DNA from 2 places in the Achromobacter sp. HNDS-1 genome. Region 1 is predicted to be linked to the other one. Evidence: predicted binding sites of a transcription regulator. Region 1 holds the regulator's gene; the other holds the start of a gene.
What was found. The regulator LexA, encoded in region 1, represses DNA repair genes until DNA is damaged. The targets are predictions, from matches to a motif close to ACTGTATNNNNATACAGT.
Positions count from the first base shown of each region.

Region 2: imuA (translesion DNA synthesis-associated protein ImuA) is a predicted target of LexA. The motif match lies at 2,907-2,924, and genes of this name have one in related genera.

Region 1 covers NZ_CP157584.1:687,865-703,437, reverse strand. Annotated here, with positions in the region: gene ABFG95_RS03065 (cold-shock protein) at 1-91, shown strand, start outside; gene ABFG95_RS03060 (TIGR00645 family protein) at 182-727, opposite strand; gene ABFG95_RS03055 (M48 family metallopeptidase) at 988-1,743, shown strand; gene tig (trigger factor) at 1,911-3,221, shown strand; gene clpP (ATP-dependent Clp endopeptidase proteolytic subunit ClpP) at 3,226-3,879, shown strand; gene clpX (ATP-dependent Clp protease ATP-binding subunit ClpX) at 3,975-5,273, shown strand; gene lon (endopeptidase La) at 5,525-7,975, shown strand; gene lexA (transcriptional repressor LexA) at 8,090-8,740, opposite strand; gene ABFG95_RS03025 (amino acid aminotransferase) at 8,895-10,094, opposite strand; gene uvrB (excinuclease ABC subunit UvrB) at 10,172-12,298, shown strand; gene ABFG95_RS03015 (low molecular weight protein-tyrosine-phosphatase) at 12,548-13,039, shown strand; gene iscR (Fe-S cluster assembly transcriptional regulator IscR) at 13,234-13,779, shown strand; gene ABFG95_RS03005 (IscS subfamily cysteine desulfurase) at 13,798-15,009, shown strand; gene iscU (Fe-S cluster assembly scaffold IscU) at 15,043-15,447, shown strand; gene iscA (iron-sulfur cluster assembly protein IscA) at 15,450-15,573, shown strand, end outside.
Region 2 covers NZ_CP157584.1:212,155-227,727, forward strand. Annotated here, with positions in the region: gene ABFG95_RS00925 (amino acid permease) at 1-1,487, shown strand, start outside; gene ABFG95_RS00930 (methyl-accepting chemotaxis protein) at 1,635-2,696, opposite strand; gene imuA (translesion DNA synthesis-associated protein ImuA) at 3,016-3,714, shown strand; gene ABFG95_RS00940 (DNA polymerase Y family protein) at 3,644-5,113, shown strand; gene ABFG95_RS00945 (error-prone DNA polymerase) at 5,121-8,348, shown strand; gene ABFG95_RS00950 (I78 family peptidase inhibitor) at 8,640-9,020, shown strand; gene ABFG95_RS00955 (MerR family transcriptional regulator) at 9,335-10,363, shown strand; gene ABFG95_RS00960 (LysR family transcriptional regulator) at 10,538-11,437, opposite strand; gene ABFG95_RS00965 (aldo/keto reductase family oxidoreductase) at 11,545-12,417, shown strand; gene ABFG95_RS00970 (NUDIX domain-containing protein) at 12,490-13,140, shown strand; gene prs (ribose-phosphate diphosphokinase) at 13,235-14,185, shown strand; gene ABFG95_RS00980 (nicotinate phosphoribosyltransferase) at 14,208-15,573, shown strand, end outside.

The DNA of each region.
Region 1 (15,573 bases):
CAAATCGCTGCAGGAGAATCAGCGCGTCACGTTCGAGGTTGGCACGGGGCCCAAGGGCCCCAGCGCCAAGAACATCAAGGTAGCGGCCTGATCCCAGGGTTGTGGCGCGCCGCCGCGCGGCCCGCCACAAAGACAAAAGCCCCGCACGGCTGTGCGGGGCTTTTCATTTGGCGCAAGGCGCTCAGTGCTTGGCGTGCGAAGGCGTGGCCAGCTTGTCGACCAGCGCGATGCCCAGCGCCGACAGGATGAACAGAGCGTGGATGATGGTCTGCCACATCACGCCGGCCTCGGAGAAGCGCGCGTTGGGCGTGCCCAGCGTACCCGCCTCGATGAAGGTGCGCAGCAGGTGAATCGACGAAATGCCGATGATGGCCATGGCCAGCTTGACCTTGAGCACGCTGGCGTTGACGTGGCTGAGCCATTCCGGCTGGTCCGGGTGGCCTTGCAGGCGCAGGCGTGACACGAAGGTCTCGTAGCCGCCGACGATCACCATCACCAGCAGGTTCGAGATCATGACCACGTCGATCAGGCCCAGCACCAACAGCATGATTTCCATCTCGCCGAAGCTGGTGGCATGGGTCAGCAGGTGCCAAAGTTCTTTCAGGAACAGCATCACATAGACGCCCTGGGCGACGATCAGGCCCAGGTACAGGGGCAGTTGCAGCCAGCGCGAACTGAAAATCAGGCTTGGCAGCAGGCCAAGGCGGGGAGGGGTGTGGGGGGTCATGATGGGTGCGAGCCGTTATGGGAAGCGCGGGAAAAACCGCGGCGGCAATTCTATCAATCTCGGACTGCTCCGAAATCTGTTTTTGATGACAACGCCGAGTCGCGGCGCAGGTACTTACCACGGTAAGGAGCCCCGCGCATGCCTTTTATGTAAGAGAAATTCGCATTTGCGAAACTCTGTGGCGAAACGGTTTGAATGCTTTTGGCGTATATAGAATTGCCGCCTCACTCGCACAGAGTCAGTCAAGAGGAGTTTTTGCCATGAAGATCCGCTACACCGTTGCCGCGCTGGCCGTCGCACTCGCCCCTTATTCCGCGTCGCATGCCCTCGATATCGGGGGATTGGTGGGCGCTGGCAGCAAGGTGGTGCAGGCCGCCACGCTGAGCGATGCCGAAATCAAGACCTTGTCGGACAAGGCTTGCGCGCAGAGCGATTCCCAGGAAAAGATCGCGGCCCCCGGCAGCAAGTACGACGTGCGCCTGCAGAAGATCGCCAAGCAATTGGGCGGCACGGTCAATGGCCAGAAGGCCAACTACAAGGTCTACATCACCAAGGACGTCAATGCCTGGGCCATGGCCAATGGCTGCATCCGCGTCTACAGCGGCCTGATGGACATGATGACCGACGACGAAGTGCTGGGCGTCGTGGGCCATGAAATCGGCCACGTGGCGCTGGGCCACAGCAAGAAGGCGATGCAGACCGCCTACACCGTTTCGGCCGCGCGCGACGCCGCCGGCGCCGCCGGTGGCGCCACGGTCGCCGCCCTGAACTCGTCGCAGTTGGGCGACCTGACCGAGAAGTTCATCAACGCGCAGTTCTCGCAATCGCAGGAAAGCGCCGCCGACGACTACTCGTTCGACCAGCTGCAGGCCAAGAAGCTGAACACCCGCGGTCTGGTGACGGCGTTCCAGAAGCTGGCCGAACTGGACGGCGGCAAGAGCGATATGATGAGCTCGCACCCGTCCTCGGCCAAGCGCGCGCAGCACATCGAAGATCGCATCGCCAAGGCCAAATAAAGCGCCCTGGCGGGCATTTGCCGCCCTTTCGGGGTGGAAAACGGGGCGCGAGCATCCGGGCTTATCCGGGTGCTCGCGCCCCTTTGCGTCAGGGGTCCGGAAGTTTCCGGTAAAATGCCGCGTTTATCCGCCCGTCATCTCATATCTCTCGGAAAATAGGTCTTTTAATGCAGCCTGTGGTTGAAACCCTCTCCGGCCTCGAGCGCCGTGTTGATCTGGCCGTCTCGGTGGCCGACGTCGAAAAGGAAGTCCAGGCGCAATTGAAGCGCGTGGCCCGCACCGCCAAGGTTCCCGGTTTTCGTCCCGGCAAGGCGCCGCTCGCCATGCTCGAGCGCAGCCATGGCCCCGGCATCCGCTACGACGTGATCAACAGCCAGGTCGGCCGTGCATTCGAACAAGCCGTCGATGGCGCCAAGCTGCGCGTCGCCGGCGCCCCGAACCTGGAACCCAAGACTGAAGGCGTCAGCGATGACACGCTGGCCTTCACCGCCACGTTCGAGGTCTACCCCGAAGTCGCCGTGCCGGACCTGTCGGCCCTGGCCGTGACCCGCTATGAAACCGCGGTCACCGACGCCGAAGTGCAGCAGACCCTGGACGTCCTGCGCAAGCAGCGCGCCACGTTCGAAGCCCGCGAAGGCCGCGCCTCGCAAGACGGCGACCGCGTCACGCTGGACTTCGCTGGCACCATCGACGGCGTGCCGTTCGATGGCGGCAAGGCCGAAGACTTCCCGTTCGTGCTCGGCCAAGGCCGCATGCTGCCGGAATTCGAAGAAGCCGCCCGCGGCCTGAAGGCTGGCGAAAGCAAGGTCTTCCCGCTCAAGTTCCCCGATGACTACCAAGGCAAGGAAGTCGCCGGCAAGACCGCCGAATTCACCATCACCGTCAAGGAAGTGGCTGAAGGCGTGCTGCCCGAACTGAATGCCGAATTCGCCAAGTCGCTCGGCCAGGCCGAAGGCGATGTCGAAAAGCTCAAGGCCGACATCCGCAGCAACATCGAACGCGAAGTCAAGGTGCGCTCGCAAGGCCGCACCAAGGCCAGCGTGATGGACGCCCTGGTGGAAGCCGGCAAGTTCGACGTGCCGAAGGCGCTGGTCGACAACGACGTGCAAAGCCGCATCGCCGCCGCCCGCGAAGAGCTCAAGCAGCGTGGCGTGCCGAACGCCGAGTCGGTGCCGATCCCGGCCGAAGCCTTCTCGACCGAATCCGAGCGCCGCGTGCGCCTGGGCCTGCTGGTGTCCGAACTGGTCAAGCAAGCCCAGCTGCAGGCCAAGCCGGAACAGGTCCGCGCCCGCATCGAAGAGTTCGCGGAAAACTACGAACAACCCGCCCAGGTTGTCAGCTATTACCTGGCCGACCGCCAGCGTCGTGCTGAAATCGAGGCTATCGTGCTCGAAGACAACGTCGTCGCGCATGTTCTGGAAAAGGCCAAGGTCACCGACGAAAAGGTGCCTTTCGATCAGTTGATGGGGATGGCGTAACACTATGCAGAGATTCACCGATTTCTATGCGGCAATGAATGGCGGGTCGTCGGTGACCCCCACCGGCCTGGGCTACATTCCCATGGTGATCGAGCAGTCGGGGCGCGGCGAACGCGCCTACGACATCTATTCGCGCCTGCTCCGCGAGCGGCTCATCTTCCTGGTGGGCCCGGTCAACGACGCCACGGCCAACCTGGTCGTGGCGCAGTTGCTGTTCCTGGAATCGGAGAATCCTGACAAGGACATTTCCCTGTACATCAACTCGCCCGGCGGGTCGGTGTACGCGGGCATGGCCATCTACGACACCATGCAGTTCGTCAAGCCGGACGTGTCGACCCTGTGCACCGGCCTGGCGGCCAGCATGGGCGCCTTCCTGCTGGCGGCAGGCAAGAAGGGCAAGCGCTTTTCCTTGCCCAACTCGCGCATCATGATCCACCAGCCCTCGGGCGGCGCCCAGGGGCAGGCCTCCGACATCCAGATCCAGGCTCGCGAGATCCTGGACCTGCGCGAGCGTCTCAATCGCATCCTGGCCGACAACACCGGCCAGTCGATCGAGCGCATCGCCCTGGACACGGAACGTGACAACTTCATGTCCGCCGAAGATGCGGTATCGTATGGACTGGTCGACAAGGTGATGACCTCCCGTTCGGAAGGCTGACTTCCCGGTTGAGTCCCACCCGCTGTTGCCATGTTTGAGTAAGCGCCGGGCCCTTCACCCGGTCCGGCGCTTCTTTACCTGAGATACGAATACATATGCCTGAAAAAAAGGGATCGGCAGACGCAAAAGTGCTGCATTGCTCGTTTTGCAATAAAAGCCAGCACGAAGTCCGCAAGCTGATCGCGGGTCCGTCGGTATTCATCTGCGATGAATGCATAGACTTGTGCAACGACATCATCCGCGAGGAAGCGCAGGCGACCGCGCGCGCGGCGATTCGTTCCGAACTGCCCACTCCGGCTGAAATCAAGACGTTCCTGGACCAGTACGTGATCGGGCAGACCTCGCCCAAGCGCATGCTGGCGGTGGCCGTCTACAACCACTACAAGCGCATCCGCCACGGCGAGATCAAGGGCGACGAAGTCGAGTTGTCCAAGAGCAACATCATGCTGATCGGCCCCACCGGGTCGGGCAAGACGCTGCTGGCGCAGACCCTCGCGCGCATGCTGAACGTGCCGTTCGTCATGGCAGACGCCACCACGCTGACCGAGGCCGGTTACGTCGGTGAAGACGTCGAGAACATCATTCAGAAGTTGCTGCAGAACTGCAACTACGAAGTCGAGAAGGCGCAGCGCGCCATCATCTACATCGATGAAATCGACAAGATTTCCCGCAAGTCCGACAACCCGTCCATCACCCGCGACGTGTCGGGCGAGGGCGTGCAGCAGGCCCTGCTCAAGCTGATCGAAGGCACCGTCGCCTCGGTGCCGCCGCAGGGCGGGCGCAAGCACCCCAACCAGGACTTCGTCCAGGTCGACACGACCAACATCCTGTTCATCGTCGGCGGCGCCTTCGACGGGCTGGAAAAGGTCATCCGCGACCGCACCGAAAAGTCCGGCATCGGCTTCTCCGCCTCCGTGCGCGCCAAGTCCGAGCGCGGCGTGGGCGAGCTGTTCTCCGAAGTCGAACCCGAAGACCTGATCAAGTTCGGCTTGATCCCCGAACTGGTCGGTCGCCTGCCGGTGGTCGCCACGCTGGACGAGCTGGACGAGGCCGCCCTGGTGCAGATCCTCACCGAGCCCAAGAACGCCCTGCTCAAGCAATTCCAGAAGCTGTTCGCCATGGAAGGCGCCGAACTGGACGTGCGTCCGGCCGCGCTCAAGGCCATCGCCCGCAAGGCGCTCAAGCGCAAGACCGGCGCGCGTGGCCTGCGTTCCATCATCGAGCAGGCCCTGCTCGACACCATGTATGACCTGCCGTCGCAAGGCAACGTCAAGCGCGTGGTGCTCGACGAAGGCGCGATCGAAGGCGAGGGCAAGCCCTTGCTGATCTACGCCGACGAGGAAGGGGCGGCCGAAAAGCCCGAGCGCGGAGAAGTCCGCGACGCGGCGGCCTGACGGATATTTCAAGAAAACCCGTTTCCGTAACGGGTTTTTTTGTCTCCGGCCCCCTGATGGAACGCACACTGCCGCAGTGTGTCCAATGAAACAGGATGCCGGCCGCCGTTTTTTTTAAGGTTTTGTTTATCCGGCCGCCGGGATCTTGAATTTTCGGCTATTGTTCCCATAACAGACGTAACTGACGGGGCTGTCCGGGTATACCCGGTCATCCTGTCCCCGATACGCCGAGTCATACCGAGGAACCTCCTATGTCTGCCAGCCAGACCCTGCCTTCCGACCCGATCGACCTCCCCCTGCTGCCACTGCGCGACGTCGTGGTGTTCCCGCACATGGTCATCCCGCTGTTCGTCGGCCGTCCGCGCTCTATCCGCGCGCTCGAGGTTGCGATGGAAGCGGGCAAGAGCATCATGCTAGTGGCCCAAAAATCCGCCGGCAAGGATGATCCCACCCCTGAAGACGTCTACGAGATCGGCTGCGTCGCCGGCATCCTGCAGATGCTCAAGCTGCCCGATGGCACCGTCAAGGTGCTGGTCGAGGGTACCCAGCGCGCCCGCATCAACAGCATCGAAGACGCCGATTCGCACTTCACCTGCCAGGTCACCCCGATCGAGCCGGACGCCGTCCAGGGCTCCGAGACCGAGGCCCTGCGCCGCGCGATCGTCGCCCAGTTCGAGCAATACGTAAAACTCAACAAGAAGATCCCCCCGGAGATCCTGACCTCGCTCGCCGGCATCGATGACGCCGGCCGCCTGGCCGACACGATCGCCGCGCATCTTCCGCTGAAACTCGAGCAGAAGCAGAAGATGCTCGAGATCGTCGGCACCTCCGAGCGCCTCGAAGGCCTGCTCACGCAGCTGGAAACCGAAATCGACATCCTCCAGGTCGAGAAGCGGATCCGCGGCCGCGTGAAGAAGCAGATGGAAAAGAGCCAGCGCGACTACTACCTGAATGAGCAGGTCAAGGCCATTCAGAAGGAGTTGGGCGAAGGCGAAGAGGGCGCCGACATCGAGGAGCTCGAAAAGAAGATCATCGCCGCGCACATGCCCAAGGAGGCGCGCAAGAAGGCCGATGCCGAGCTCAAGAAGCTCAAGCTCATGTCGCCCATGTCGGCCGAAGCCACCGTGGTGCGCAACTACATCGATACGCTCATCAACCTCCCCTGGAGGAAGAAGAGCAAGATCAACAACTCCATCGCCAACGCCGAGACCGTGCTCGACAACGACCACTACGGCCTGGAGAAGGTGAAGGAGCGCATCCTCGAATATCTCGCGGTGCAGCAGCGCGTGGACAAGGTCAAGGCGCCGATCCTGTGCCTGGTCGGTCCTCCCGGGGTCGGCAAGACCTCGCTGGGCCAGTCCATCGCCAAGGCCACGAACCGCAAGTTCGTGCGCATGGCCCTGGGCGGCGTGCGCGACGAAGCCGAGATCCGCGGCCACCGTCGTACCTACATCGGTTCGATGCCCGGCAAGATCGTCCAGAACATGTCGAAGGTCGGCGTGCGCAATCCCCTGTTCCTGCTCGATGAGATCGACAAGCTGGGCATGGATTTCCGCGGCGATCCCTCGTCGGCGCTGCTCGAGGTGCTGGACCCGGAACAGAACCACACGTTCCAGGACCACTACATCGAAGTCGACTTCGACCTGTCGGACGTCATGTTCGTGGCCACCAGCAACACGCTGAACATTCCGCCGGCCCTGCTGGACCGGATGGAAGTGATCCGCCTGTCGGGCTACACCGAGGAAGAAAAGATCCACATCGCCCGCGACCATCTGCTGCCCAAGCTGATGAAGAACAACGGCGTCAAGGATACCGAGCTGACCGTCGATGACAGCGCGCTGCGCGACATCGTGCGCTACTACACCCGCGAAGCCGGCGTGCGTGCGCTCGAACGCGAAGTGGGCAAGATCTGCCGCAAGGTGATCAAGCAGCTGCTGACCCAGAGCGACCGCGCCAAGGCCGAAGGCAAGACCTTCGAACTCAAGCCGGTCAACGTCACGGGCGACAACCTCAGCGATTACCTCGGCGTGCGCCGCTACACCTTCGGCATGGCCGAAAAGGAAAACCAGATCGGTCAGGTGACCGGCCTGGCCTGGACGGAAGTCGGTGGCGACCTGCTCACGATCGAAGTGGCGGACATGCCCGGCAAGGGCGTGATCCAACGCACCGGTTCGCTGGGCGACGTGATGAAGGAATCGGTCGAGGCGGCCCGCACGGTGGTGCGCTCGCGGGCGCGTCGCCTGGGCTTTGCCGACAGCGTGTTCGAGAAGCACGACATGCACGTGCACGTGCCGGAAGGCGCGACGCCCAAGGACGGTCCGTCCGCCGGTATCGCGATCACCACGGCCATGGTGTCGGCCCTGTCGCGCATCCCGGTGCGCGCCGACGTCGCCATGACCGGCGAGATCACGCTGCGTGGCGAAGTCCTGCCGATCGGCGGCCTGAAGGAGAAGCTGCTGGCCGCCCATCGCGGTGGTATCAAGACGGTCTTGATCCCGGAAGAAAACGTCAAGGATTTGGCGGAGATCCCGGACAACGTCAAGAACCATCTCGAGATCGTGCCGGTCCGCTGGATCGACAAGGTGCTGGAACTGGCCCTGGAACGCCTGCCGGAGCCGCTGGCTGAAGACGAAACGGTCAAGGAGCCGCTGGTCGCCAAGCCGGCCGAGCCGGGTTCGACGGATCCCGTGCTCAAGCACTGATGTCTGGCCCCGGGGCGTCCCGCAAGGGATGCCCAATGAAAGAAACCCCGCTTGCGCGGGGTTTCTTTTTTGGCGCGGCCGTCGAGGGGCGCGCGCCTGAAGGGAAGCGGCGGATCAGTGCAGCGCGTGCGGACGGATCAGGCCGACCGCGATGCCTTCCAGCGCGAATTCCTGGTCTGCCTCGACCACGATGACGTTGAAGTCAGGATTCTCGGGCAGCAGTTCAACGCGGCCGTTCTGGCGCTGCAGGCGCTTGACGGTGACGTCGTCGCCCAGGCGGGCAACCACGATCTGGCCGTTGCGGGCCTCGGACGCCTTTTTGACGGCCAGCAGGTCGCCTTCGAGGATGCCGGCGTCACGCATGCTCATGCCGCGCACCTTGAGCAGGTAGTCGGGCGCCTGGGCGAAGAGGCCGGGGTCGACACCGATTTCGCGTTCGACATGTTCGGCCGCCAGGATCGGGCTGCCGGCGGCCACGCGGCCGACCAGCGGCAGCAGCAACTGCGCCAGGCCGGGCAGGGGCAGCGGCGCCTGGGTCTGCGCGGGCGAGGCATCCTTCAGGCGGATGCCGCGCGAAGCGCCGGCGGTGAGCTCGATGGCCCCCTTGCGCGCCAGGGCCTTCAGATGGTCTTCAGCCGCGTTGGGCGAGCGGAATCCCAATGCCTGGGCGATCTCGGCGCGGGTGGGCGGAAAGCCGGTGCGCGCGACGGTTTGCCGGATGAGGTCCAGGATTTGCTGTTGACGATCAGTGAGTTTGCTGGCCATGGCGGTGATCCGTTTGGAATCGGACTGTACATATATACAGCGGCATTCTGGGGGACATAACGCAAAAATGCAAGCGTTGAGCGGACATGGTTTTGTGACAGGCAATGAAAACGGGACCCGAAGGTCCCGTTGGAGGCTGTTGCCGGGGGGAGGCTTACAGCACCGCGGCGATGCCCTTGGCCACCTGGTCGATGTTGCCGCTGTTGAGCGCGGCGACGCAGATGCGGCCGCTGGAGACGGCGTAGACGCCGTGCTCTTCGCGCAGGCGGTCGACCTGGGCCGAGGTCAGGCCCGAGTACGAGAACATGCCGCGCTGCTGCAGCACGAAGCTGAAGTCCTGCTTGCCGCCGTGTTCCTTGATTTTCTCGACCAATTGCTTGCGCATCAGGCGGATGCGGTCGCGCATGGCGCCGAGTTCTTCTTCCCACATGGCGAACAGCTCGGGCGAGTTCAGCACCGTGGAGACGATCGTGCCGCCGTGGGTGGGCGGGTTGGAGTAGTTGGTGCGGATGACGCGCTTGAGCTGGCTCAGCACGCGGGTGGCTTCGTCTTTGCTGCCAGCCACGACCGTCAGGGCGCCGACGCGCTCGCCGTACAGCGAGAACGACTTCGAGAACGACGAGCTGATGAACATGGTCAGGTCGAGGTCGGCGAACAGGCGCACGACCGCGGCGTCTTCGCGCAGGCCTTCGCCGAAGCCCTGGTAGGCGATGTCCAGGAAGGGCACCAGCTTGTTTTCCTTGACGACCGCGGCGATCTGCTTCCATTGGTCGAAGGTGGGATCGACGCCGGTGGGGTTGTGGCAGCAGGCGTGCAGCACGACCACGGTGTTGGCCGGCGCGGCCTTCAGGGCGGCCAGCATGCCGTCGAAGTTCAGGCCGCGGGTGGCGGCATCGTAGTAGGCGTAGGTGCCGACTTCGAACCCGGCGCGTTCGAACAGCGCGCGGTGGTTTTCCCAGCTGGGATCGCTGATCAGGACCTTGGAGGTCGGCAGCAGCTGGCGCAGGAAGTCGGCGCCGATCTTGAGCGCGCCGGTGCCGCCCAGGGCCTGGGTGGTCAGGACGCGGCCAGCGGCGGCCAGCGGGGAATCCTTGCCGATCAGCAGGGCTTGCGCGCCCTGGTTGTAGCCGGCGATGCCTTCGATCGGCAGGTAGCCGCGAGCGGCGGCGGCCTCGATGCGGGCGATTTCCGCCTTGCGCACGGCACCCAGCAGGGGAATGCGACCCTGGTCGTCGTAGTACACGCCCACGCCCAGATTGACTTTACCGGGGCGGGTGTCCGCGTTGTATTGTTCGTTCAGACCAAGAATGGGGTCGCGCGGCGCGAGTTCGACGGAATCGAAAAGGGTGCTCATGGGACTCTGCTGAGGGTGAGTGGACGCAGTCGGAAGTGCTGTGGATAATGGGGGGTTTACCCTGGGAACAGTCTAGCATGCCTAAGAGCGCAATAGACCCGAGCGCGGCGGGTGCCGCAGCCGTTGGCTCCGTCACCGACGGGGCGGCCGATGCGGCCCCTGGCGCTGCCGCGGCGGCCCCCGGCCCGGGGTACGTCGATTACCCCGGCAGCCCGTTCCACCTGTACCAACCCTATCCGCCCGCCGGCGACCAGCCGGGCGCCATTGATGGATTGGTCCAGGGCGTGCAGGACGGCCTGATGTACCAGACGCTGCTGGGCGTGACCGGCTCGGGCAAGACCTACACCATGGCCAACGTCATCGCCCAGCTGGGGCGGCCGGCGCTGGTGCTGGCGCCCAACAAGACGCTGGCCGCGCAGCTGTACGCGGAAATGCGCGAGTTCTTTCCCAAGAACGCGGTGGAGTACTTCGTCTCGTACTACGACTACTACCAGCCCGAAGCCTACGTGCCGACGCGCGACCTGTTCATTGAAAAGGACTCGTCGATCAACGAGCACATCGAGCAGATGCGCCTGTCGGCCACCAAGAGCCTGCTGGAACGGCGCGACACCATCATCGTCGGCACCGTGTCGTGCATCTACGGTATCGGCAACCCCGGCGACTACCACGCGATGGTGCTGATCCTGCGCGCCGGCGACCAGATTTCGCGGCGCGAGATCCTGGCGCGGCTGGTGGCCATGCAGTACACCCGCAACGACGCCGAATTCACGCGCGGCGTGTTCCGCGTGCGCGGCGAGACCATCGACATCTTCCCGGCGGAAAGCGCCGAGCTGGCGCTGCGCCTGACGCTGTTCGATGACGAAATCGAAAGCCTTGAGCTGTTCGATCCGCTGACCGGCCGCATCCGCCAGAAGTTGCCGCGCTTCACCGTTTACCCCGGTTCGCACTACGTGACGCCGCGCGACACCGTGCTGCGCGCCATCGAGACCATCAAGGAAGAGCTGCGCGAGCGCACCAAGCGCTTCGTCGACGACGGCCACCTGGTCGAGGCCCAGCGCCTTGAGCAGCGCACCCGCTTCGACCTGGAAATGCTGCAGGAACTGGGATTCTGCAAGGGCATCGAGAACTACTCGCGCCACCTGTCCGGCGCCGCGCCGGGGGAGCCGCCGCCCACGCTGATCGACTATCTGCCGGCCGATGCGCTGATGTTCATCGACGAGAGCCACGTCACCATTGGCCAGCTCAGCGCCATGTACCGGGGTGACCGCTCGCGCAAGGAAACCCTGGTGCAGTATGGCTTCCGGCTGCCATCGGCGCTGGACAACCGGCCGCTCAAGCTCGAGGAATTCGAGGCCCGCATGCGCCAGTGCGTGTTCGTCTCGGCCACGCCGGCGGCGTACGAAAAGGAGCATGCCGACAACGTGGTCGAGCAGGTGGTGCGCCCCACCGGCCTGGTCGATCCGATCGTGGAGGTGCTGCCGGCACGCACCCAGGTCGATGACCTGCTGGGGCAGATCAAGGCGCGCACCAGCCAGGGGGAGCGGGTGCTGGTCACCACGCTGACCAAGCGCATGGCCGAGGACCTGACCGACTTCCTGACCGAGCACGGGGTGCGGGTGCGCTACCTGCACTCGGACATTGACACGGTGGAACGGGTGGAAATCATCCGCGACCTGCGCCTGGGTACGTTCGACGTGCTGGTGGGCATCAACCTGCTGCGCGAAGGACTGGATATCCCGGAAGTGTCGCTGGTGGCCATCCTGGATGCCGACAAGGAAGGCTTCCTGCGCTCCGAGCGCAGCCTGATCCAGACCATTGGCCGGGCGGCGCGCAACCTGAACGGCCACGCCATCCTGTATGCCGACCGCATCACCGACTCGATGCAGCGCGCCATGGAAGAAACCAGCCGGCGCCGCGCCAAGCAACTGCAGTTCAATGCCGACCATGGCATTACCGCGCGGGGAGTGCAGAAGGCGGTGCGCGAGCTGATCGACGGCATCGTCGCGCCGGTGCAGCACGACGCGCTGGAAGCCGCGGTGCCGGCCGAATTGCTGAAGGACGAAAAGGCCCTGGCGCGCGAGATCAAGCGCCTGGAAAAGTTGATGATGGACCACGCCCGCAACCTCGAATTCGAACAGGCCGCGGCCGCCCGCGATGCCTTGACGGCCCTCAAGCAACGGGTGCTGTTGGATGGCGCGGTATGAAGGTCGATGCTTATCTAAATGTATCTTTTCGCTGACGGGCTGCTGAATTGCTGGTTGGCGCGAAGTGTCGCCGAAGTGGGCGTGAAATTTGCACAAGCATTCGGTCGGCGGTCTCTTGCATCACCTTAAATATAGCTTTTAACTATTTGATTTATAGGGAATATTTTAGGGGACGTATTGATGCGAAACGGTGTGCCCGGGAGCAAAAAAAGCTTGCCTTATCTCGGGTTTTCCCGCACACTTACTCCCATGATGACCAAGGTACTTTTCGTTTGCATGGGCAATATCTGTCGCTCGCCGAGCGCAGAGGGCGTGTTTCGCCATTTGGTGAACGACGCGGGTTTGGGCGATGTGGTTCGCATCGACTCCGCGGGCACGCACGCGTTTCACATCGGCGAGGCGCCTGATGCCCGGGCGCAGGCCGCAGCGCGCAAGCGCGGCTACGAGATCACGCACTGTGAGGCCCGTCAGGTCACCGCGGAAGACTTCCGCGACTTCGACCTCATCCTCGCCATGGACTGGGACAACCTGTCCGCCATGCAGCAACAGTGCCCCAAGGCCTATCAGCACAAGTTGATGCTGCTGATGCGCTTCGCCAATGAGTTCGAGGAGGCCACCGTGCCCGACCCGTACTACGGCGGCGCCGATGGCTTCGGCAAGGTGCTGGATTATCTCGAAGATGCCTGTCAGGGCGTGCTCGAGCTGGTCCGCAAGCGCGCTACCCAATACCAGGCGGCCTGAGAGGTCTCCGGTGTGCCAGGGCGTCCTGCGGGACGCCTGGCGAATTGGCAGTGAAAAGAACCGCGCGACAGCGCGGTTTTTTCTAGCCGGGAGCCATACCAAATTACTCGGGAATTTGCTATACTTGAGCCAATTACTCGGGTATTGACCGCCGGATTCGCCGACGGCCATTGCCGAATCACAGGGAATTCACCATGCGGCTAACTACCAAAGGGCGTTTCGCCGTGACTGCCATGATCGATCTGGCTATGCGGCAGCATAGCGGCCCGGTCACTCTTGCGGCCATCAGCCAGCGTCAGAATATTTCGCTTTCCTACCTGGAACAGCTGTTCGGGAAACTGCGCCGCCACGAACTCGTGGACAGCGTGCGCGGCCCCGGCGGCGGTTACTCGCTCGCCCGTCTGGCGCGAAACGTGACCGTGGCCGACATCATCTTCGCCGTCGACGAACCCCTGGATGCCACCAGCTGCGGCGGCAAGCGGGACTGTACGAGCGGCAACGACGGCAAGCCTGGCAAGTGCATGACGCATGAGCTCTGGGCCACATTGAATCGCAAGATGGTCGATTACCTGGATTCGGTGTCGCTGCAGGATCTGGTCGATCAGCAGCGTGTGCGCCAATTGCAGGAAGCCAACAATCAAGCGCAGGCCTGCGCGGTGCGAGTGAACCGGGTGGGAGGCGCCAACAATACCGCCGCCAACGCCCCGACCACCACCGTCGCGGCCAATGCCACCGTATAAGCAGTAGGAGTTGTAGAAATGACCACCCGTCCGATCTATCTGGATTACTCGGCCACGACCCCCGTCGACCCGCGCGTCGTCGAAAAAATGATCCCGTGGCTGTACGAGAGCTTCGGCAATCCCGCGTCGCGCAGTCACTCGTTCGGCTGGGAAGCCGAGGAGGCCGTCGAACGCGCCCGCGAGGAAGTCGCCAAGCTGGTGAACGCGGATCCGCGTGAAATCGTCTGGACCTCCGGCGCCACCGAGTCGGACAACCTGGCGATCAAGGGCGCGGCCAACTTCTATGCCGAGCGTGGCAAGCACATCATCACCATCAAGACCGAACACAAGGCCGTGCTCGACACCTGTCGTGAACTGGAGCGCCAGGGCTTCGAGGTGACCTACCTGGACGTCAAGGATAACGGCCTGATCGACCTGGACGTGTTCAAGGCGGCGCTGCGTCCCGACACCGTGCTGGTATCGGTGATGATGGTGAACAACGAAATCGGCGTCATCCAGGACATCGAAACCCTGGGCGAGATCTGCCGCGAGAAGGGCATCATCTTCCATGTCGACGCCGCGCAGGCCACCGGCAAGGTCGAGATCGACCTGCAGAAGCTGAAGGTCGACCTGATGTCGTTCTCGGCCCACAAGACTTACGGCCCCAAGGGCATCGGCGCGCTGTACGTGCGCCGCAAGCCGCGTGTGCGCATCGAGGCGCAGATGCATGGCGGTGGCCACGAGCGCGGTTTCCGCTCGGGCACCCTGGCCACGCACCAGATCGTCGGCATGGGCGAAGCCTTCCGCCTGGCCCGTGAAGAAATGGGCACCGAGAACGAGCGCATCCGCATGCTGCGTGATCGCCTCTGGGCCGGCCTGTCGCAGATCGAAGAGGTCTATCTCAACGGCGACATGGACCAGCGCGTGCCGCACAACCTGAACGTCAGCTTCAACTACGTCGAAGGCGAGTCCCTGATCATGGCGATCAAGGAACTGGCCGTGTCCAGCGGTTCGGCCTGCACCTCGGCCAGTCTGGAACCTTCCTACGTGCTGCGCGCCCTGGGCCGCAACGACGAGCTGGCGCACAGCTCGATCCGCTTCACGCTGGGCCGCTTCACCACCGAGCAGGAAGTCGACTACACCATCGAACTGCTCAAGAGCCGTGTCGGCAAGCTGCGCGATATGTCGCCGCTGTGGGAAATGGCCAAGGAAGGCATCGATCTGAATACCGTGCAGTGGGCCGCGCACTAAGCGCCCGCGCCAAAGAATACGTGGAGAACTAACATGTCTTACAGCACCAAAGTCCTGGATCACTACGAAAACCCCCGCAACGTCGGCTCGTTCGACAAGTCGGACGACTCGGTGGGCACCGGCATGGTCGGCGCGCCGGCCTGTGGCGACGTCATGAAGCTGCAGATCAAGGTGAACGAAGCCGGCGTCATCGAGGACGCGCGCTTCAAGACCTACGGCTGTGGCTCGGCCATTGCCTCCAGCTCGCTCGTGACCGAGTGGGTCAAGGGCAAGACGCTGGACGAAGCCATGAACATCCGTAACACGCAGATCGCCGAAGAACTGGCCCTGCCGCCCGTGAAGGTGCACTGCTCGATCCTGGCCGAAGACGCGATCAAGGCCGCCGTGCAGAACTACAAGGAAAAGCATTCGGTTCCGGCCGAAGCTGTTGCGAGCTGAACATGTCCGTTACCCTGACCCAACAGGCTGCCACCCACATCGGCCGCTACTTGCAAAAGCGCGGCAAGGGGATCGGCTTGCGCCTCGGCGTTAGGACGACGGGTTGTTCCGGCATGGCCTACAAGC
Region 2 (15,573 bases), 480 kb from region 1:
ATCGCGTGCTCAAGGCGCGCCACCTGACCATGATCGCCCTGGGCGGCGCCATCGGCACCGGCCTGTTCATCGCCTCGGGCGCGGCCATCGCCCAGGCCGGCCCGGGCGGCGCGCTCACGGTCTACCTGCTGATCGGCCTGATGGTCTATTTCATCATGACCAGCCTGGGCGAACTGGCCACCTTCATGCCCGTGTCGGGCTCCTTCTGCACCTACGCCTCGCGCTACGTGGACGGCGGCTTCGGCTTCGCGCTGGGCTGGAACTTCTGGCTGAGCTGGGCCACGGTAGTGGCGGTGGACGTGGTGGCCGCCCAACTGGTGATGGCGTACTGGTTCCCCGATACCCCCGGCTGGATCTGGAGCGTCGCCTTCCTGGCGCTGACCTTCGGCCTGAACGCCTTCTCGGCGCGCAGCTTTGGCGAGGCCGAGTACTGGTTCGCCATCATCAAGGTGGTGGCGGTGCTGTGCTTCATCGTGCTGGGCCTGGCGATGCTGGTGGGCATCATCCACAGCGACGCGCCGGTCGGCGTGCGCAACTGGACCGTGGGCGACGCGCCCTTCGTCGGCAACGCCGCCACCTGGGTCGGGGTGGCCATGGTGGTGGCCTATTCGTTCCAGGGCACCGAACTGGTCGGCGTGGCCGCCGGCGAATCCGAGAACCCGCGCCGCAACGTGCCGCGCGCCATCAACCACGTGTTCTGGCGCATCCTGCTGTTCTACGTGCTGGCGATCCTGATCATCGGCCTGCTGATCCCCTATACCGACCCGCAGCTGCTGCGCAACGAGGTCGAGGACATCGCCGTCAGCCCGTTCACGCTGGTGTTCCAGCACGCCGGGCTGCTGTCGGCGGCCACCGTGATGAACGCGGTGATCCTGACCTCGGTGCTGTCGGCCGGCAATTCGGGCATGTACGCCGCCACGCGGATGCTGTTCAACATGGCGGTCGAGGGCCAGGCCCCGGCCGTGTTCAAGCGCCTGACCGGCAACGGCGTGCCGCTGTACGCGCTGCTGGCCACCACCGCGCTGGCCTGCCTGTGCATGTTCAGCGTGGTCTACAGCCCCAAGGCGGTCTACATCTGGCTGCTGAATTTCGCCGGCATGACCGAGTTCATCGTCTGGCTCAGCATCGCCGTCAGCCACTACCGCTTCCGCCAGGGCTATATCAAGCACGGCTACGACACCGCCAACCTGCCCTACAAGGCCGGGCTGTTCCCGTTCGGACCGCTGTTTGCCTTCGTGCTGTGCCTGCTCGTCACGCTGGGCCAGAACTACCAGGCCTTCCTGGACGAGCGCATCGACTGGATCGGGGTGGTCTCGACCTACCTGGCGATCCCGCTGTTCCTGGCGTTCTGGATCGGCCACCGGCTGGTGAAAAAGTCGCGCTGGATCCGCTACCAGGACATGCAGTTCTACGGCTTCGAGGCCGACCGCGCGGCGGGCGTGCCGCAGGACGAACCGGTAGCCGCCGGCCAGGCCGCGCGGACCTGAGCGGCGGGCCTGAGCACGCGGCCCCGAGCGCGCGGCCCCGAGCGCGCGGGCCGGAGCGTGCGGGCCTGACAGCAGGGGCCTCGCGGACCGGGGCGCATCCTGAGCCGCGCCCCCGCCCCCCCTCCTGCCGTCCCGTCGGCGCCGCCCCTATTCGAAGCTGTCGCGCGGACGCTGCGCGATGACGCCGTACCAGCCCAGGCCGGCGTAGGTTTCATAACCCGGCGTCAGCGAGAACCCCACCAGGCCGCGATCGGCGTTTTCGTAGTAGCCGCGCGGCCGCTCGTCGTGGCGCAGCACGTAGCGCTCCTTCAGCGACACGGGGCCGTCCGAGGCGGCGATGACGCGCTGGCGGCTGTCGACCAGCAGGCAGCGGGTGCGCGCCCACTCCTCTTCCGACAATCCCACCGACCTGACGATGCTGTCGGCCTGCTGGCTCCAGTCGAAGAACACCCCCAGCACGCCCAGCGGTTCGCCCTGCTTGTCGGCATCGCGCCGGATCGCGGTGGCGTAGGTGGCGACGTGGGCGCCGTCCAGCAGGCGCTCGCTGTCGATGTCCATGGCCACGTACTCGCCGCCGTCGGCCGTGGCCATCCCGCGCCGGAACCATTCGGCCTGGCTGACGTTGGCGCCGCGTGCCTGCGGATAGCGGTCGGGACGGCCGTTGGCCACCACCCGCCCCTGCGCATCGGCCACCCACAGGTCCAGGTAGACCGTATAGCTGTCCAGGATCACGCCCAGCCGGCCGCTGGCGTGGCGGGCGCTGTCGGCGCCGGGTTCCTGCAAGGCCCGCACCACCGACGAATCCGTCGCCCACCAGCGCACGTCGCAGGAACGCTCGTACAGGTTGCGGTCCATGGTCTCGATCATGTTCAGCGCCAGGTCGCCCAGGCGGCGGCCCTCGTAGCCGCGGATCTCGTGCAAGGTGTTTTCCCCGATGCGGATCAGGTCGGCGATGGACCCGGCCAACTCTTCCTTGAGCGCGTCGGCGATGCCGGTGATCTGCTCGGACACGTACTGCACCTGGTTGGCCACCACCGCGAAACCGCGCCCCGCCTCGCCCGAGCGCGCGGCCTCGATGCGCGCGTTCAGCGACAGGTATTTGGCCTGCTGGTTGATATCGACGATGCTCTCGATCTTCTCGTTCGAAATGCGCTCGACGCGGCGCGACAGTTCGACGATTCTTTCCGGTTGATGGGCCATGTTCAGCACTCCTTTTGTTGGACGTTGTTGCGTGAGGAGACGGTGACATGGGGACAGAAGCAGGAAGCGTGCCAAGCCCTGCACGGGTTAATGACCGGCCCCTTCCAGGGGCGTGGCGGGGGTGGCGACGGCGCATCGTGCCTCGAGGCGGGCCTTGCGGCGCGCACCAATACGGTGCAATTGGCGGATACATCCGGTGCCTTCCGGGTCGGGTAAAATACTGTATATTCATACAGCAATAAGCGATTCCGGCCAGGCGCCCTCTCCGCCCGGCCGTGCCGCCGCCCACCGAATCTTCACCCAGGAAAAACCGGGTCGTCCGCCCGCCATGCCGTCGCCAGAACAGATCCATCCCGCGTTGTGGCGCGCCACCCAGTTGGCGCGCGGCGCCGCCCGCAGCCTGCCCACCGGCCACGCCGCCCTGTCGGCCGAGCTGCCGGACGGCGGCTGGCCGCTGGGCTCGCTGATCGAGCTGCTGGCGCCGCAACCCGGCATCGGTGAAATCCGCCTGCTGCGCCCGGCCCTGGCGCAACTGGAAACGCGCCGCCCCATCGCCCTGGTGCAGCCGCCGCACGCGCCGCACATCACCAGCTGGATGAGCTGGCGGCTCGACCCGCGCCAACTGCTCTGGGTCGCCCCCGAAAAACCGCTGGACGCCCTCTGGGCCGCCGAGCAGATCCTGAAAAACGGCAGCTGCGGCGCCCTGCTCTGCTGGCTGCCGCACGTGCGCCCCGAATCGCTGCGCCGGCTGCACCTGGCGGCCCAGGCCAGCGACCTGCTGTTCGTCGCCCTGCGCCCGGCCAGCGCGGCGCAGCACGCCACCCCCGCCCCCTTGCGCCTGGCGCTCGCGCCCGCGCCGGGCGGGCTGTCCGTCCATATCCTCAAGCGCCGCGGACCGGTCTGCGAGGCCCCGCTGTACGTGGGCCTGGAGCCCGGCATCCTGGCGCCCACCCGCCATGCGCCTCTGGATCGCCGCCTGCCTGCGCTGCCTGCCGCTGGACGCACTGCGCCCGCACTGGCCGCTTGAGGCGCAGGCCTACGCGGTCCTCGACCAGGAACGCGTCGCCGCCCTCACGCCCGCCGCGCGCCAGGCCGGCGTGCGCGCGGGCATGCGCCGCGGCGGCGCGGCCGCCATCGCGCCCGAGGTCGAACTGCTGGCGCGCGACCCGGTGGCCGAGGCCGACACCCTGCAGGGCGCGGCGCTGGCGCTGCTGCAATACACCCCCGAGGTCGCGCTGGCGGACGCAAACACCGTGCTGCTCAACGTCGGCGCCAGCCTGCTGTTCTTCCGCGGACCGCGCGCGCTACACCGGCGCGTGGCCGCCACGCTGGCCGCGCTGGACCTGCGCGTGTCGCTGGGCATGGCGCCCACCGCCGCCGGCGCCTGGCTGCTGGCGCACCGCGGCGGACGCCGGCCGCCGCGCCGGGTGCTCACCCCGCGCACGCTGGCGCGCCGGCTCGACGCCCTGCCCGTGGCCCTGCTGCCCCAGGCCCGGCCGCGCCTGGACTGGCTCAACGACATCGGCTGCCACACCCTGGCCGACCTGCGCGCCCTGCCGCGCGCCGGCCTGCAACGGCGCAGCGCGCCCGACCTGCTGCAGGCGCTGGACGCGGCCTATGGCCAGTCGCCCGAACTGCATCGCTGGATCGAGCCGCCGCCGCGCTTCGAGCGCCGCATCGAGCTGATGGAATACCTCGAACACACCGACGCGGTGCTGGCCGTGGCGCGGCGCCTGGCCGAGCAGCTGGGCGGCTGGCTGACGGCGCGGCAACTGGCGGTGCGGCGCGTGCTGCTGCGCCTGGACCACGAGCGCGGCCGCCACGCGCGCCCGCCCACCGAGCTGGAACTGGCGCTGGCCCAGCCCGTCTGGCAGGCGCCGCAGATCCTCAACCTGCTGCGCGAAAAACTTGGCCGCCTGACGCTCGAAGCCCCGGTGATCGCGGTGACGCTGCTGGCGCCCGACACCACCGACCAGCCCGCCGCCAGCACCACCCTGTTCCCCGAACCCGGCGGCACCGCCGCCGACCACGCCCGCCTGCTGGACCTGCTGACCGCGCGGCTGGGCCGCGAGCAGGTGCGCCACGCCTGTCCCCTCCCCGACCACCGGCCCGAGGCCGCCAACGCCTGGGGCGACGCGCTGGAACCGCCGCAACGCCCCGAACCGCTGCCCGAGCCCCTGGACCGCCCCTTCTGGCTGCTCGATCCGCCGCTGCCGCTCAAGCTTGCCGGCCACCGCCCGCAATACGCCGGCCAGGCGCTGCGGCTGATGCGCGGCCCCGAGCGCATCGAAAGCGGCTGGTGGGATCCGGTCCTGACCGTGCGCGACTACTTCGTGGCCGAGGACGCCGCCAGCGCGCGCTACTGGATCTACCGCGAGCGCGACGACGCGCACGCGCGCTGGTACCTGCACGGGCTGTACGCCTGACCCCGCCATGCACGCGCCCGACGATCCCCATGACGACGCCCCCGGTCCGCCTGCCGGACTGCCCGGCTACGCCGAACTGCAATGCCAGTCGAACTTCTCGTTCCTGCAGGGCGCCTCGCACCCCGAGGAACTGGCCGCCCGCGCCGCCGAACTGGGCTACGCCGCCCTGGCCATCACCGATGAATGCAGCCTGGCCGGCGTGGTGCGCGCCCACGTCGAGGCCAAGACCCAGAAGCTGCCGCTCATCATCGGCGCCACCTTCCGGCTGCGCGCCGGGCCCGAGGCCGCGCCGCTGGACCTGACCCTGCTGGCCCAGACCCGCGAGGGCTACGGCAACCTGTCCGAACTCATCACCCTGGCCCGCACCCGCGCCCCCAAGGGCGAATACCGGCTGGCGCCCGAGGATTTCACCGCCCCGCCGCCGGGCTACGAACACCTGCGCCACCTGCCCGAATGCCTGGCGATCCTGTCGCCCGTCTACGGCGACGACCCCGATCGCATGGCGCAGCAGGCGCGCTGGCTGGCCACCACCTTCCCGCGCCGCGCCTGGGTCGGCCTGACCCTGTTGTACCGCTCGCGCGACGACCTGCACCGCGCCGCCGTCGACCACGCCGCGCGCGCCGCCGAACTGCCGGTGGTGGCGCTGGGCCAGGTGCAGATGCACGTGCGGTCGCGCAAGCCGCTGCACGACACCCTCACCGGCATCCGCACCCACCAGTGCGTGTCGCAATGCGGCTACGCGCTGTCCGGCAACGCCGAGCAGCACCTGCGCACCCGCATGCGGCTGGCCAACCTGTATCCGCCCGAAGCGCTGGCGCAGACGCTGGTGGTGGCGCGGCGCTGCGCCTTCTCGCTGGACGAACTGCGCTACGAATACCCCGACGAAATCATCCCGCGCGGCCACACCCCCGCCACCTACCTGCGCCAGGAAACCCTGGCCGGCGCCGCGCGGCGCTTTCCCGGCGGAACGCCGGCCCACGTCAGCGAACAGATCGAAAAGGAACTGGCGCTGATCGCCGACCTGCAATACGAGGCCTACTTCCTCACGGTCTACGACATCGTGCTGTACGCCCGCAACAACGGCATCCTTTGCCAGGGGCGCGGTTCGGCCGCCAACTCGGCGGTGTGCTACTGCCTGGGCATCACCGAGGTCGACCCGCGCCGCGGCAACAACCTGTTCGAACGCTTCATCAGCAAGGAACGCAACGAGCCGCCCGACATCGACGTCGACTTCGAACACCAGCGGCGCGAGGAAGTGATCCAGTACATCTACCGCAAGTACGGCCGCCAGCGCGCCGCCCTGACCGCCGTGGTGATCTCGTACCGCCCGCGCAGCGTGCTGCGCGACACCGGCCGCGCGCTGGGCGTGGACCCGGGCGTGATCGACGCGGTGGCGCGCGCCCACCAGTGGTGGGACGGCAAAAAGGAAATGCTGCGCACCCTGGGCGCCTGCGGCCTCGATCCGGAATCGCAGGTGGCGCGGCAGTGGGCCGCGCTGGCCCAGACGCTGATGGGCTTTCCGCGCCACCTGTCGCAGCACCCCGGCGGCTTCGTCATCTCGCGCGGCAAGCTGTCGCGGCTGGTCCCGATCGAAAACGCCGCCATGGCCGACCGCAGCGTGGTGCAGTGGGACAAGGACGACCTGGACGCGCTCAAGCTGCTCAAGGTCGACGTGCTGGCGCTGGGCATGCTCTCGGCGCTGCGCCGCACCCTGGAACTGGCCGGCCAGCGCCGCGGCCAGCCGCTGCGGCTGCAGGACATTCCCGAAGGCGACGAACCCACCTACGACATGATCTGCGAGGCCGACACCATCGGCGTGTTCCAGATCGAATCGCGCGCCCAGATGACCATGCTGCCGCGCCTGCGGCCGCGCGAATACTACGACCTGGTGGTGCAGGTGGCCATCGTGCGGCCCGGCCCGATCCAGGGCGGCATGGTGCATCCCTACCTGCGCCGCCGCCAGGGCAAGGAAAAGGAAAGCTACCCCAGCGACAAGGTGAAAGGCGTGCTCAGCCGCACCATGGGCGTGCCCATCTTCCAGGAACAGGTGATGCAGATCGCGGTGGTCGCGGCCGGCTTCTCGCCCGGCGATGCCGACCAGTTGCGGCGCTCCATGGCCGCCTGGAAGCGCAAGGGCGGCGTCGACAAATACCGCGTCAAACTGGTGGGCGGCCTGCTGGCCCACGGCTACACCCTGGAATTCGCCGAGGCGCTGTTCCGCCAGGTCGAGGGCTTTGGCGAATACGGCTTCCCCGAAAGCCACGCCGCCAGCTTCGCGCTGCTGGCCTACGCCAGTTCCTGGCTCAAGCGCCACGAACCCGAGGCCTTCCTGGCCGCGCTGCTCAACTCCCAGCCCATGGGCTTTTACGCGCCGGCGCAACTGGTGCAGGACGCGCGCCGCCACGGCGTGCGGGTGCTGCCGGTGGACGTGACCGTCAGCGGCTGGGACGCGGCGCTGGAGCCCGCGCCCGCCGACGCGCCGCCGCGCCGGCCCCATCCTCACGCGCCCTCGCCCGACGAAATCCGCCCCGCCGTGCGTCTCGGCCTGAGCCTGATCCAGGGCCTGCACGAAGACAGCGCCCGCCGCATCGAGGCCGCCCGCGCCGAGGCCCCCTTCACCAGCACCGGCGACCTGGCCCGCCGCGCCGCCCTGACGCGCCACGACCTGAACGCCCTGGCCGCCGGCGACGCCCTGCGCACCCTGGCCGGCCACCGCCGCCAGGCCAGTTGGGAAGCCGCCGCCAGCGTCCACAGCCGCGACCTGCTGCGCGACGCCGCCATCCACGAAACCGAGATGCCGCAACTGACCGCGCCGACTGAGAACCAGACCGTGGCGGCCGACTATCGCAGCGTCGGCCTGACCCTGCGGCGCCACCCCGTCGAGCTGCTGCGGCCGCAACTGGCGGCGCGCAACTTCCAGCCGGCCAGCGTGCTCAACGGCTACCCCGACAAGCGCGTGGCCCGCGCCTGCGGCATCGTCACCGTGCGCCAGCGGCCGCAGACCTCCAAGGGCGTGATCTTCGTCACGCTGGAAGACGAAACCGGCCCGGTCAACGTGGTGGTGCGCCCCGAACTGATCGAACGCCAGCGCCGCGAGCTGCTCGGCGCCACCCTGCTGGGCGTGTATGGCTCGTGGCAGAACGTGGACGGCGTGCGCCACCTGATCGCGCAGCGGCTGGTGGACCTGTCCGAACTGCTGGGCGGTTTGAGCACGCCCAGCCGCAATTTCCACTGACGGCGATGCGCGGTCCGGCGCTGGCCCCGATGCCAGGGGCGCGCCGCCAGGCGAGACGACGGGGCGAAACAAAGGGGGAGAAAAAAAGGGAGTGAAACAATCGGGCAAGACGAGGGGATGAGACAGCCCGGCGCGGCGGCAAGGCTCGGCGGTCACGGCAACGCCCCGGGGTTCGACCGGACGCCACCACGGCCAAGCGCCGCGCGGGCGGCTGGTCTATGATGGATTTTCCGCGACGCCCGCCCCCGCGCCGGCCGCGCCGTGGAAACGTTTTCTTTTTCAGGAGTGATCATGATCCGCAAGCTGATTCCCGTTCTGCTGGTTGCCACGCTGAGCGCCTGCGCCAACACCGGAGCCCCGCGTTCCTCATCCTCATCCGCCGCCTCCAGTTCCGCCAGCTCGCCCGCCGCGTCCGACAGCTCCTCCGGCGCGTCGTACGGATCACCCTCCGCCCAGGCCGGCGCCCGCAAGACCTGCGACGCCGCCGCGCTGCAATCGCAGATCGGCCAGAAAGCCACCCAGTCCGTCCTGGAAGACCTGCGCACCCGCAGCGGCGCCGCCACCGCCCGCATCCTGCGCCCGGGCCAATTGGTCACCATGGAATACAACGACACCCGCCTGAACCTGATCGTCGACGACAAGGACGTGATGACGGCGATCCGCTGCGGCTGACGTCCCGGCATTCACGGCAAGACGGGCGCAGCGGGCACACTCGCCCGCGCCCGCTTCTTCCAGACGGCGCGGCGGCCCGCGTTGTCCATGGACATCTCCCCCGGGGCCGCCCCGCCCGCGGACAACCATCCCCCAGCGAACGACCGGCCAGCCCCACAGGCAGGGCCGGGCCGGCGCGCCAGCAAGCTTGCCGGCGCGACCGCCTCCCTGCACGCCAGGCCCGCGAATCGATCCAAAAATCGATCCGCCAACGCTTGACCCTTACGTAACGTCATGCCCAAAAGTTCGGCCTGCGCCATTCACGAAGGAACCCCATGCGACTGAAAGTAGGAGAACTGGCCAAGCGCAGCGGACTGACCGTCCGCACGCTGCACCACTATCACGCGATCGGCCTGCTGACGCCTTCGGCGCGCGCCGACAACGGCTACCGGCTCTACGGCCGCGACGACATCGCCCGATTGCACCAGATCCAGGCATTGCGTCGCTTCGGATTGCCGCTGGCCGAGATCGGCGCCTACCTGGACCAGCCCGGCACGCCGCTGGACGAGATCATCGCCAGACAGATCGCGATGCTCGACAGCCAGATCCAACACGCCACCCGGCTGCGCGAACGCCTCGCGCAGTTGCAAGGCCAGTTGGCGATGGGAACGGAGCCGGAACTGGCCGATTGGCTGACCACTCTGGAACTGATGAACATGTACGACAAATATTTCTCCCAGGAAGAACTGGCGCGTCTGCCCATGTACCGCCGAGGCCCGAACGACGATGCCGGCTGGCTTGCGCTGATCGCCGACGTGCGCCGGCAGATGGACGACGGCGCCCCGCCCGAGGACCCGCGTTCGCAGGCGCTGGCCCTGCGCTGGATGACGCTGCTGCTGCGCGACACCAACGGCGATCCGCGCCTGCTCGTCAAGCTCAATCAGATGCACGAACGGGAACCGGCCATGCAGGAACACATCGGTATCTCGCCGGCCATGCGCGACTACGTGGTGCGCGCCTTCTCCGAAAGCAAACTGCGGCTCTACGAAAAACACCTGACGCCGGACGAGGCCCGGTTCATGCGGGCGCATTATCACGACCGCGCCGGCGAATGGCCGGCCCTGATGGCGCGGGTACGCGACGCGATCGATGCCGGGCAGGCGCCCGACTCGGCCACCGGCCGCGACCTTGCGCGGCAATGGCTGGAACTGTTTTGCAGCTACGCCGGCAACGATCCCGCGACCCACGCGAAATTCCGCCTCGCCCTGATGACCGAGCCCGAACTGACCGCCGGCACCTGGGCCGATGACGCCACGCTGGCTTTCATGCGCCAGGCCATGGGCGCATTGACGGCGGCGCGCTAAGCGGCGTCGGCGTCCGCGAACACGGACGCCGACGCGGTTACGGTCGAGGTCGTCGTCACGGTCGAGGTCAAGGTCGCGGTCGCGGTCGCGGTCACGGTCGCGGTCACGGTCGCGGTCACGGTCGCGGTCAAGGTCAAGGTCGCCGTCGCGGCGACAGTCGCAGCCGCGACCGCGCTACCAGCGCGCCGCCTGGACGAAATCCACGAAGGCACGCAACGGCGCCGGCAGATAATGCCGGCCCGGAAAATACAGCAAGGGGCCGGTGAAGCTGGGCCACCAATCCGCCAGCACCGGCTCCAGTTCGCCCCGATCCAGGTACGGCTGCAGCCAGTCCTCGAACAGATAGACCACTCCGGCGCCCGCCACCGCCGCATCGACCGCCAGGTCCACCGCCGCCCCCAGGCTGACGATCAGCGGACCATCCACCTCCACCGTGACGGACTGGCCGTCGCGTTCAAACGCCCACGCCGGCATCGCGCCGCTGGTGAAACGGCCGCGCAGGCACAGGTGCTGGCGCAGGTCTTGCGGATGTTGCGGCCGTCCATGCCGGGCCAGATACCCCGGCGCGGCGGCCACCGCCATCCGCTGGCGCCGCGGCCCGATCGGGACGGCCACCATGTCCTGGTCCATGCTTTCCTCGTAGCGGATGCCCGCGTCGCAGCCCGACTGCAGCAGCTCGACAAAGCGATCGTCGACGATGACCTCCAGCCGGATCTCCGGATACTGCGCCAGGAACGGCGGCACGATGCGCGGCAGCACCAGCCTGGATGCCGCCAGCGGCACATTCAGCCGCAGCCGGCCGGCCGGCCGGTCACGGAAATTGTTGGCCACGTCCAGCGCCGACTCGACCGCGTCCAGCGCGGGCGTCAGTTGCTCCAGCAGGCGCTGCCCGGCCGCCGTGGTCGCCACGCTGCGCGTGGTGCGGTTCAGCAGCCGCAGGCCCAGCCGGGCTTCCAGCCGGCGCACCGCTTCGCTCAACTGCGACGCGCTGGTCCCCGTCTGGCGCGCCGCGCCGCGAAAGCCCCCATGCGTGGCCACCGCCACAAAGGCGCTGATGTCTTGAAGGTTGGACATGGCCGGCCCCAATTGTTCGATATTCCGCACAAGCTGTGCGATTACCAGGGATTGTCGCACGCACCGCGCCGCCCTAGACTCGCTTCATTCCCTCCCTGGAGCACGTCATGACCTCGATTCAACAAGCCGGCGCCTATGCGCTGGGCGACCTGACCGTCAACCGCCTGGGCTACGGCGCCATGCAACTGGCCGGCCCGCACGTATTCGGACCGCCCAAGGACAAGGCGCAAGCCCTGGCGGTCCTGCGGGAAGCGCTCGAACTCGGCATCAACCACATCGACACCAGCGACTTCTACGGCCCGCACATCACCAACCAGCTGATCCGAGAAGCGCTGCACCCCTACCGCGACGACCTGGTCATCGTCACCAAGGTCGGCGCGCGTCGCGGCGACGATGCCTCGTGGCTGCTGGCCAACTCCCCGGCCGAATTGGAATCGGCCGTGCACGACAACCTGCGCAACCTGGGCCTGGACGTGCTGGACGTGGTCAACCTGCGCCTCATGTTCGACGTGGCCGGCCCCGCCGAAGGCGACATCGAACCGTCCTTCACCACCCTGGCCGAATTGCAGCGCAAGGGCCTGATACGCCACCTGGGCCTGAGCAACGCCACCGCGCGCCAGGTGGCGCAGGCGCGCGGCATCGCCGACATCGTCTGCGTGCAGAACCAGTACAACATCGCGCACCGCGCCGACGACGCGCTGATCGGGCAGCTGGCGCAAGATGGCATCGCCTACGTGCCGTTCTTCCCGCTGGGCGGCTTCTCGCCGCTGCAATCGGCCACGCTGGAGCGCGTGGCCGCCGACTGCCAGGCCACGCCGATGCAGACCGCGCTGGCCTGGCTGCTGCAACGCTCGCCCAACATCCTGCTGATCCCGGGCACCTCGTCGCTGGAACACCTGCGGCAGAACGCCGCCGCGGCCAGCCTGGCGCTGCCGCCGCAGGCCGTGGCCGAGCTGGACGGGATCGGCGCCGCGGGCTAGTTCGACGGGCGCGGTTGACCAATCCGCCGCATAGTGGCACCTTACCCCGAAGTGCCACGCCCGGAACCCCACTTGGACCACCCACAGCCCCTCGTCACCGTCGACGCCGTCCTGCTCACCCTGCGCGAGACCGGCCTGGAAATCGCCCTGCACCCGCGCGACCGCGCGCCGTTCAAGGGCGCCATGGCCTTGCCCGGCGGCGTGGTGCACGTGGACGAAGACGCCAGCACCGAGGCCAGCATCCGCCGCGTGCTGCGCGAGAAGACCGGCTTCGAGCCGCGCTACCTGGAGCAGTTGCAGGTGTTCTCCGGCCCCGGCCGCGACCCGCGCAAGTGGTCGCTGTCGGTGTCCTACGTGGCGCTGGTGCCGGCCGCCGAACTGGAGGCCGCCCCGGCGGGCTTCCGCTTCGTCAGCGTGGACGCGCTGCCGCCGCTGGCCTTCGACCACGCCGACATCGTCGCCGCCGCCGTGGCCCGCCTGCGCGGCAAATCCAGCTACTCCACCCTGCCGTTCTTCCTGCTGCCCGAACGCTTCACCCTGACCGAGCTGCAGCGCACCTACGAAGCCATCCTCCAGACCACCCTCGAGAAATCGAACTTCCGCCGCAAGATGGAAGCCTGGGACGTGCTCGAAGCCACCGACGACTACGCGCTCGGCGCGCAGCGTCCCGCCCGCCTGTACCGCCTGAAAGACTTCGCCCTGTTCGACCGCAGCGTCGGATAAACGCGCCAAATCAAATCCCGGCTTAGTTGCAAACAAACAATAAGTAGGCTTATACTTGCCTCACTTAGTTTTAATTTGCCACTAAGGCCAAATCATGTTCACCCTCACCGCGGTAGTAGAAGGACAACGCCACACCGATACGCCCAGCGCGTTCGTGTTCCCCGGCGGCGAAAGCCAGGTCACCGTGCCCGCTGCCTTGCAGGCCCGCGCCGAAGCGGCCAACGAATTCCGCATCCACGCCCTGCTGAAGTCGGCCGACGACGTCATGCAGTTGCTGCTGCTGACCGACGCGCTGCGCCGCCTGAACCCGGCCGCGCCCGTGCACCTGGACATGCCCTACGTGCCCTACGCCCGCCAGGACCGCGTCTGCAATCCGGGCGAGGCGCTTGGCGCGGCGGTGTTCTGCAAGCTCATCAACGACCAGCAATACGCCACCGTCACCGTGGTCGAACCGCACAGCGACGTCACCCCCGCCCTGCTGCAACGCGTCCGCGTGATCGACGCCGCCGCCTTCCTGAAGGCCGCGCTGGCCAACCCCGCCTTTGCCAACGGCGTGACCCTGATGGCGCCCGACGCCGGCGCCCGCAAGCGCGTGCAGACCCTGGCCAAAAAGCTGGGCGTGGCCGACGTGCGCTACGCCGAAAAAGTCCGCGACCCGCAAACCGGCCGCATCACCGAAACCCGCGTGCCCGACGACATCCCCGCGCAACCGGTGCTGGTGGTCGATGACATCTGCGACGGCGGCCGCACCTTCCTGGAACTGGCCGCCGCCTTGCGCGACAAGACCGACCAGCCGCTCTATCTGTACGTGACCCACGGCCTTTTCAGCAAAGGCCTGGCCGAGCTGAACGCCCGCTACGCCGGGATCTACACCGCCTATGACTGGACCGCCAGCGAAGGCGCCGGCGCGCCAGTCGTGGTCAACACGATCCAGGGCGCCAACGCCACCGCGCCGGTCAACACAATCGGCGCCGCCAGCGCCCCCGCCCCAACCCACACGATCGAAACCGCCAGCGCCCGCGCGCTCGCCACCCCGGCCAACTGAACCTCAAGCAGGAGTCCACACCATGAACGCCTCCATCCCTGCCAAGAACGGCATCAACCCCTTGCTGCAAGCCGACTTCTACAAGACCGGCCACCCCTTCCAGTACCCCAGGGGCACCAACAAGATCCTGGCCAACTTCACCCCGCGCTCGGCCCGGCTGGCGCCGGTGCTGCCCGAACTGTTCGACAACAAGATCGTCTGGTTCGGCCTGCAAGGCTTCATCAAGGAAATCCTGATCGACCTGTTCAACCGCGAATTCTTCGGCAAGCCCGCCGGCGCCGCCGTGCGCCAGTACCAGCGCCGCGTCGACAACGCGCTGGGCAAGGGCGCGGTCACCGTCGATCACCTGCAGGCGCTGTATGACCTGGGCTATCTGCCGCTGGAAATCCGCTCCCTGCCCGAAGGCGCCCGCGTCGACATCCGCGTGCCGCCCGTCACCTTCGTCAACACCAGGCCCGAATTCGCCTGGCTGGTCACCTACATCGAAACGCTGTTCAGCTGCGAATCGTGGAAGCCGTCCACCGTAGCCACCATCGCCTTCGAATACCGCAAGCTCCTGACCTACTTCGCCCGCCTGACCGGCAGCCCGATGGACTTCGTCAACTGGCAGGGCCACGACTTCTCGATGCGCGGCATGGCCGGCCTGTACGACGCCCGCAAGAGCGGCGCCGGCCACCTGCTGTCGTTCACCGGCACCGACACCATTCCCGCCATCGACTACCTGGAAGACCTGTACGGCGCCGACTCGGACCGCGAACTGGTCGGCGGCTCGGTGCCCGCGACCGAACACTCGGTCATGTGCCTGGGCAGCAAGGAAGGCGAAATCGAGACCATCCGCCGCCTGGTCACGCAGGTCTATCCGGCCGGCATCGTGTCGGTGGTGTCGGACACCTGGGACTTCTGGCAAGTGGTCACCGACTTCGCCGCCGCATTGAAGTCGGAAATCCTGGCGCGCCAGCCTGATCCCTTCGGCAACGCCAAGGTCGTGTTCCGCCCGGACTCGGGCGATCCCGTGAAGATCCTGACCGGCTACTTCTGCACCGACGTGTCCAGTGTGGAAGACGCCGCAGCCCTGGCCGCCGCCCGCCGCGACGGATTCGAAGCCGTGCGGGATATCGAGACCGGCCGCTACTGGCGCCTGGACGACGACGCCCGCGCCAGCCAGGCGCTGCGCGAGGCCGAAGTCAACGGCGCGGTGCAATGCCTGTGGAATATCTTCGGCGGCGTGGTGACCGAGCGCGGCTACAAGCTGCTCGACCCGCACGTCGGCCTGATCTACGGAGATTCGATCACGCTGGCGCGTGGGCGCGACATCCTGGCGCGGCTGGAAAGAAAGGGATTCGCGTCGGGCAACGTGGTCCTGGGCATCGGCTCGTACACCTATCAAT